DNA from 2 places in the Stenotrophomonas riyadhensis genome. Region 2 is predicted to be linked to the other one. Evidence: riboswitches for the same ligand, from Rfam matches in the RefSeq annotation. Region 2 holds a riboswitch; the other holds the start of a gene.
The links. A riboswitch is a leader RNA that binds a small molecule or an ion and turns the genes downstream of it on or off. The one in region 2 is predicted to bind glycine.
Positions count from the first base shown of each region.

Region 1: another riboswitch for glycine. It lies ahead of gcvP (aminomethyl-transferring glycine dehydrogenase); the one in region 2 lies ahead of SriyCCGPB3_RS19125 (trimeric intracellular cation channel family protein).

Region 1 is NZ_CP155568.1:3,420,121-3,423,515, reverse strand. It holds gene gcvP (aminomethyl-transferring glycine dehydrogenase) at 1-1,882, opposite strand, end outside; glycine riboswitch at 1,945-2,047, opposite strand; gene SriyCCGPB3_RS15975 (multidrug effflux MFS transporter) at 2,348-3,395, shown strand, end outside.
Region 2 is NZ_CP155568.1:4,141,706-4,145,100, reverse strand. It holds gene SriyCCGPB3_RS19130 (MdtA/MuxA family multidrug efflux RND transporter periplasmic adaptor subunit) at 1-632, opposite strand, end outside; gene SriyCCGPB3_RS19125 (trimeric intracellular cation channel family protein) at 918-1,535, opposite strand; glycine riboswitch at 1,620-1,723, opposite strand; glycine riboswitch at 1,737-1,826, opposite strand; gene SriyCCGPB3_RS19120 (GIY-YIG nuclease family protein) at 1,867-2,133, shown strand; gene SriyCCGPB3_RS19115 (nuclear transport factor 2 family protein) at 2,205-2,636, shown strand; gene SriyCCGPB3_RS19110 (NAD(P)/FAD-dependent oxidoreductase) at 2,854-3,395, opposite strand, start outside.

The sequences.
Region 1 (3,395 bases), 720 kb from region 2:
CCTCGACATCGACGTTGCCGTTGGCATCGGTCTTGGTGACCACCACCTTCATGCCGCACATCTGTGCCGAGGCCGGGTTGGTGCCGTGCGCCGAGTCCGGAATCAGGCAGATGTCGCGATGTTCCTCACCGCGCGAGCGGTGGAAGGCGCGGATCGCCAGCAGGCCGGCGTACTCGCCCTGCGCGCCGGAGTTCGGCTGCAGGCTGACCGCATCGTAGCCGGTGCACTCGACCAGCATCGCTTCCAGCGTATCGATCAGTTCCTTGTAGCCCAGCGCCTGGTCGGCCGGCACCAGCGGGTGGATCTGCGAGAACTCCGGCCAGGTCACCGGGATCATCTCGGCGGTGGCGTTGAGCTTCATGGTGCACGAGCCCAGCGGGATCATCGTGCGGTCCATCGCCAGGTCCTTGTCGGCCAGCGAACGCAGGTAGCGCAGCAGTTCGTGCTCGCTGTGGTGGGTGTTGAACACCGGGTGGGTCAGGAATGCGGACTGGCGCAGCAGGCCGGCCGGCAGGGCATCGGCGGTGCTGGCATCCAGCGCGTCGACATCCAGTGCGGCACCGAATACGGCAGCCACGGCAACGATGTCGGCGCGGGTGGTGGTCTCGTCCAGGCTGATGCCGACCGAGTCGCTGTCGATCGCGCGCAGGTTGTAGCCGGCGGCGCGGGCCTTGGCGTGGATCTCATCGGCGTGCACGCCAGTGACATGCAGGGTGTCGAAGAAGTCGCCACCAACCTGCACGCCGGCCTTGCGCAGCGCCGCAGCCAGGATCGAGGCCAGGCGATGGGTGCGGCGGGCGATGCGGGTCAGGCCTTCCGGGCCGTGGTAGACGGCATACATCGACGCCATCACTGCCAGCAGCACCTGCGCGGTACAGATGTTGGAGGTGGCCTTCTCGCGGCGGATGTGCTGCTCGCGGGTCTGCAGGGTCAGGCGGTAGGCCGGGTTGCCCTGGGCATCGACCGAGACGCCGATCAGGCGGCCCGGCATCGAGCGCTTGTAGGCGTCGCGGCAGGCCATGAAGGCCGCGTGCGGGCCACCGAAGCCGAACGGCACGCCGAAACGCTGGCTGTTGCCGACCACGATGTCCGCACCCCATTCGCCCGGGGCGGCCAGCAGGGTCAGCGCCAGCAGGTCGGTGGCCACGGCCACCAGGCCACCGCGTGCGTGCACGGCATCGACCAGCGCCTTGTAGTCGCCGACCTGGCCGAAGGTGTCCGGGTACTGCAGCAGCAGGCCGAAGGCTTCCGCTTCCAGCGCTTCGGCCGGAGTGCCGACGCGCAGCACGATGCCCATGGGCTCGGCGCGGGTGCGCAGCAGCTCCAGGGTCTGCGGGTGCACGGCGTCGTGCACGAAGAAGGTGTCCGACTTCGACTTGGCCGAACGCTTGGCCAGGGTCATCGCTTCAGCGGCGGCGGTGGCTTCGTCCAGCAGCGAGGCGTTGGCGATTTCCATGCCGGTGAGGTCGGCGCACAGGGTCTGGAAGTTGATCAGCGCTTCCATGCGGCCCTGCGAGATTTCCGCCTGGTACGGGGTGTAGGCGGTGTACCAGGCCGGATTTTCCAGGATGTTGCGCAGGATCACGTTCGGCGTGTGGGTACCGTAGTAGCCTTGGCCGATGAAGCTGCGCAGCACGGTGTTCTTGTCGGCGATCGCACGGATCTTCGCCAGTGCCTGCACTTCGGTCATCGACTCCGGCAGCGCCAGCGGCGCCGGCGACTTGATCTTGGCCGGCACGATGGCATCGGTCATCGCATCCAGCGACGCGTGGCCGACGACGTCGAGCATCTGCGCGATCTCGGCATCGTTGGGACCGATGTGGCGCTCGACGAACGCGGAATGATGCTCGAGCTCACGCAGGGAAGGGGTGTTCTGGGACATGGCGAAGGATCCGTCAGGAAAGGGCACACGCACGGGCACAAGCCGCCGGTTGGCGGTCTGCGGGGCGCCCCTCTGTCCTTTTGCCTGAGAGTTTGGAAGCGCGGCGAACCGCAGCTTCGTGCCCCTTCGGCGCCGGATCGAACCGGTCTCTCCAGAGTTGTGTTACGGGTGGTATCGGGCCTGAGCGATTACGGGCGTTGCGCCTTCGGCAGCGGTGTTCCGCTTCTCCCACCGTGTTGCCCGCCGATTATAGCCCGTTGCGGGCGCGCCGGCCGCCTTCGGACCTGGCCGCCGCGCCTGAATGGCCGATGGCCCGTCCGTGCGTTTTGTGCACTGCTGCATGGCATCAGGTGCAATCCCCACCTATGATGGGCGGATACCCGAATTCATCTGGCGCCGTCCCTGCTGCAGGGGGACCGGCGCCCGCCGTGCGTGCCGCGCATGGCCCTGCCGGACGCCTTCTCCATGACCGCCGCTGTTGCTCCTTCCACCCGCCGCATGGCCCTGCTGCTCGCCGGCCTGGCCATGTTCGGTCCGTTCTCGATCGACACCATCTTCCCGGCGTTCCCGCAGCTGGCCCAGCGCCTGGCGGTGGACGAGGTGGCAGTGCAGCAGACCATCAGCGTATACCTGCTGTTCTACGGCCTGATGAGCCTGGCGCACGGCCCGCTGTCCGATGCCTGGGGCCGCAAGCGGGTGATCCTTGGCGGCCTGGTGGTGTTCGTCGGCGCTTCGGTTGGCTGCGCGCTGTCCACCGACCTGACCACGCTGCTGGCGTTCCGCGCGCTGCAGGGACTGTCCGCGGGCGTCGGCATGATCGTCGGCCGCGCGGTGATCCGCGACCTGTACCACGGCCACGACGCGCAGCGACTGATGAGCCAGGTGTCGATGCTGTTCGGCATCGCACCGGCGATCGCACCGATCATCGGTGGCTGGATCCTGCTCAGCGGCGCCGGCTGGCCACTGATCTTCTGGTTCCTGGTGGTGTTCGCACTGGTCCTGCTGGCGGCGACCGCACGCTACCTGCCGGAAACCCATCCGGTGGAGGCACGGGTGCCGTTGTCGCCGCGCGTGCTGATGCGCGATTACGTGCGCATTGGTTTCAACCCGCGGTTCCTGCGCCTGGCGCTGGCCGGCAGCATCGGTTTCGGCGGCATCTTCCTGTACATCTCCTCGGCGCCGGTGTTCGTGATGCAGCACCTGCATCTGGGCGAGGGTGGTTTTGCCTGGCTGTTCATCCCCACCATCGGCGGCATGACCACCGGCTCGTTTCTGTCGGGGCGCATGGCCGGGCACACCACGCCCACCCGCCAGGTCGCCATCGGTTTCGTCCTGTGCGCGCTGTCGGTGCTGCTGAACGTCGGCTACGTGGCGCTGGCCCCGCAGTTCGTGCTGCCGTGGGCGGTGCTGCCGATCTTCCTGGGCGGCATGGGCATGGCGCTGATTTTCCCGATCCTGGCGCTGGCGGTGCTGGACATGTACCCGCACCAGCGCGGCCTGGCCTCGTCGCTGC
Region 2 (3,395 bases):
TCGGCATCGCTGGCGCGCACCAGGTTGCCCACGTCCAAACGGCGCAGCCCGACGCGGCCACTGACCGGCGCGGTGATGCGGGTGTACTGCAGCTGCAGGCGCGCTTCATCAACAGACGCCTGATCGCTGAGGCGGCGGCCCTGCAGCTGGCGCACCTTGCTCTGCTGGTCGCTCAGTTCCTGCCCGGACACGTAGTTCTGCTTCTGCAGTTCGCGGTAGCGCTGCAGCTGGCGCTCGGCGTTTTCCAGCTCGGCCAGATTCTGCTGCTGGGTACCCTGCGCCTGTGCCAGCTTCACCTCATACGGGCGCGGGTCGATCTGCGCCAGCAGATCGCCGGCCTTCACCTGCTGGCCTTCCTGGAAATGCAGCCGCAGCAGTTCGCCATCCACGCGGCTGCGTACCACCACGCTGTGCAGCGGGGTGACCGTACCGACCGCCTTCAGGCGCAGCACCAGCGGCTCGGCGCTGGCGCGTGCCACGCGTACCGGCACCGTCTTGCCCGGCGCATCGTCGCTGCTGCCGGCACCATTCCGGGGCCACAGCCACCACGCCAGAACGGCGACGAGGGCGATGGCCAGCACCGCCCATAACAGGCGGGCACGACGGAAGCGGGAATTTTCGGCGACAGACATGGGGCATCCTGCGCCCTGCGCGCGCAGGGACATGCGGGCCCGTCGGCGCGTTCACGGCACCACGGGCAGCGGGGAGGGAGTTGTCTGGCGGGGCCGCGGGCGCGGCGTGGCTGGATGCCGTCGCGGCAGCGACGGGGTGACAATGGTAGCCAATCACCCCGGCCAATGCCGCATGACCATGGTCATGCAACGCATTCGGTAGTGCCGGCCGCTGGCCGGCAACCTGCCGGAATCTGCGGGCGTGTGCCGTGTTGCCGGCCAGCGGCCGGCACTACCGTCAAACAATCAATGCACTTCGTCGTGATAGACGAACTTCGGCATTTCCCAGCGGTAGTGGATCGCCAGCAGGCGCAGCGCGAAGCCGCCGCCGAGGCAGCACAGGATCGCGGTGGCGTCGGCCACGCCCCAGTGCAGCAGCAACAGGTAGGCCGCGCCGGTCAGCAGCGCGATGATCGCGTACAGCTCCTTCTGGAAGATCAGCGGCACCTCGTTGCAGAGAATGTCGCGCAGCACGCCGCCGAAGGCGCCGGTCAGCATGCCGGCGATCAGCACGATCGGCATGGCATGGCCGGCCTCGCGCGCGATCGAGCAGCCGATCAGGGTGAAGGCGATCAGGCCCAGGCCATCGAGCACCAGGAAGGTGCGGCGGAAGTGGTGCATCCAGCGCGCCACCCAGGTGGCGATCAGCGCCGCGCACACGGTGAAGCCCAGGTACTCGGGATGCTTCACCCAGCCCAGCGGGTAGTGGCCGAGCAGGATGTCGCGCAGCGAACCGCCCCCGAGGGCGGTGACGCAGGCGATCATGACCACGCCGAACAGGTCCATGCGGCGACGGCCGGCGGACAGCGCGCCGGTCATGGCTTCGGCGGAAATGGCGATCAGGTAGATGATGGACAGCAGCATGGGACAGGCTCCGGGCGCGGTGGGGCCGGCCATGCGCGACTACCGCCACTGCCTGCGCAATGACGGGATGACGATGACCGGTGCCGCTCCCGCTGTCCTTTTGCCTGAGAGTTCAGCGGCGTTGGCCGCGTGCCCCTTCGGCGGATCGTCCCGGGCGTGCCCGGTGACCTCTCTCCAGCTCGGCGAGTCGAATGCATGGTTGGTGGGATTCCAGCCCACCGGCCTGAGCGATCATGGGAGCCTGCGCCTTCGGCGGGCGCCAGCGCGGCGCCTCTCTCCTGCATTCGGGCGCCAGTATATCCGCTGCAGTGCAGCACGGCATAATCCGGGCATGGCCCCGTCCCTCCGCCCGTGGTTCCTGTACCTGCTCGAATGCCGCGATGGCAGCTACTACGCCGGCATCAGCACCGATGTGGAGGCGCGTTTCGCCGCCCACCAGGCCGGCAAGGGCGCGCGCTACACCCGGGCACGGCCGCCACTGCGCGTGCTGGCCGTGCGCGAGTACCCGGACCGGGCCGCCGCCTCGCGGGCCGAGTGGCAGCTCAAGCAGCAGCCGCGCGAACGCAAGCTGGCCTGGTTGCAGGCGCCGGTCCTGTAGATCCACGCCATGCGTGGATGGGCCACTTGGCCCATGCCATGATCGCCCCGCGCCCAGAGCTGGAGACCCGGATGTCCACGATTGCCCTGCTGTTCGCTCTCTCCGCAGCAACGAGCCCCGCTGCCGACCCGGCCACGATCGCGGCCATCGAAGCCACCTGCCACGATTACGTCGACGGCCAGCTGGCGGCCGACCCGCAGCGCGTCGCCCGCTCCCTGCACCCGGACCTGGCCAAGCGCGCGGTCCTCGGCGATACACCCGACGAACGCTTGGGCCTGCGACGTATGTCGAAGGAAGAGCTGGTCTCGTTGACGAAGCAGGGCGCGCTGAAGACCCCGAAGGATCAATGGGACCGCCGCTGCACGGTGCTGGACGTGACCGGCAACGCGGCCTCGGTACGGCTGGAAACGCCGTGGTTCGTCGACTACTTCCACATGGGGCGCTTCGACCAGCGCTGGGTCATCGTCAACGCGCTGTGGTACCCGAAACCAAAGGCGCAGTGAGCGATGGGCGCCGCAGGTAGAGCTTGGCTTTCAATTGCCGGTACTGCGAGAAAGGAAGACCTCTGCCGGGTTTGGTCGAAACGGCGAGTGCCCGGCGGCCTGATGAGGCAGTAGAGCCACGCCATGCGTGGCTGAGCTCCATGCGGCCTGCACAGACATTCATCCACGCATGGCGTGGATCTACTCCCAGGCAGAGAACCCGTGTCCGTCTTCGGCCCTAGCGCCTCGGTCGCCGGTCTTCCTGGTCATCACCGAAGATGATGCGCGCGCTGCGCTGATAGCTCCAGTACGCCACCGCCCAGTTCAGCAGCACCACGACGCGGTTGCGGAAACCGATCAGGAAGAACACGTGTGCGGCCAGCCAGAACCACCAGGCGAGGACGCCCGAGAGTTGCAGCCTGCCCAGGTGCACGATCGCGGCCATGCGGCCGATGGTGGCCAGGTTGCCGAAGTCGGCGTACTTGAAGGGACCTGGTGCCGGCTTGTCGTCCAGGCGCGCGCGGATCACCTCGGCCACGTACTTGCCCATCTGCTTGGCGGCGGGCGCGACGCCGGGTACCGGCTTGCCGTTGGCTTGATTCAGTGCGGCCAGGTCACCGGCCACGAACAGCTCGGGGTGCCCAGGCAGGGTGAGGTCCGGCTGCACCTGCACGCGGCCGGCGCGGTCCAGCGGCACATCCAGGGTGCGCGCCAGCGGTGAAGCGGCCACACCGGCGGCCCAGACCACGGTGCGGGCCGGCACGAACTGATCGCCGAGCT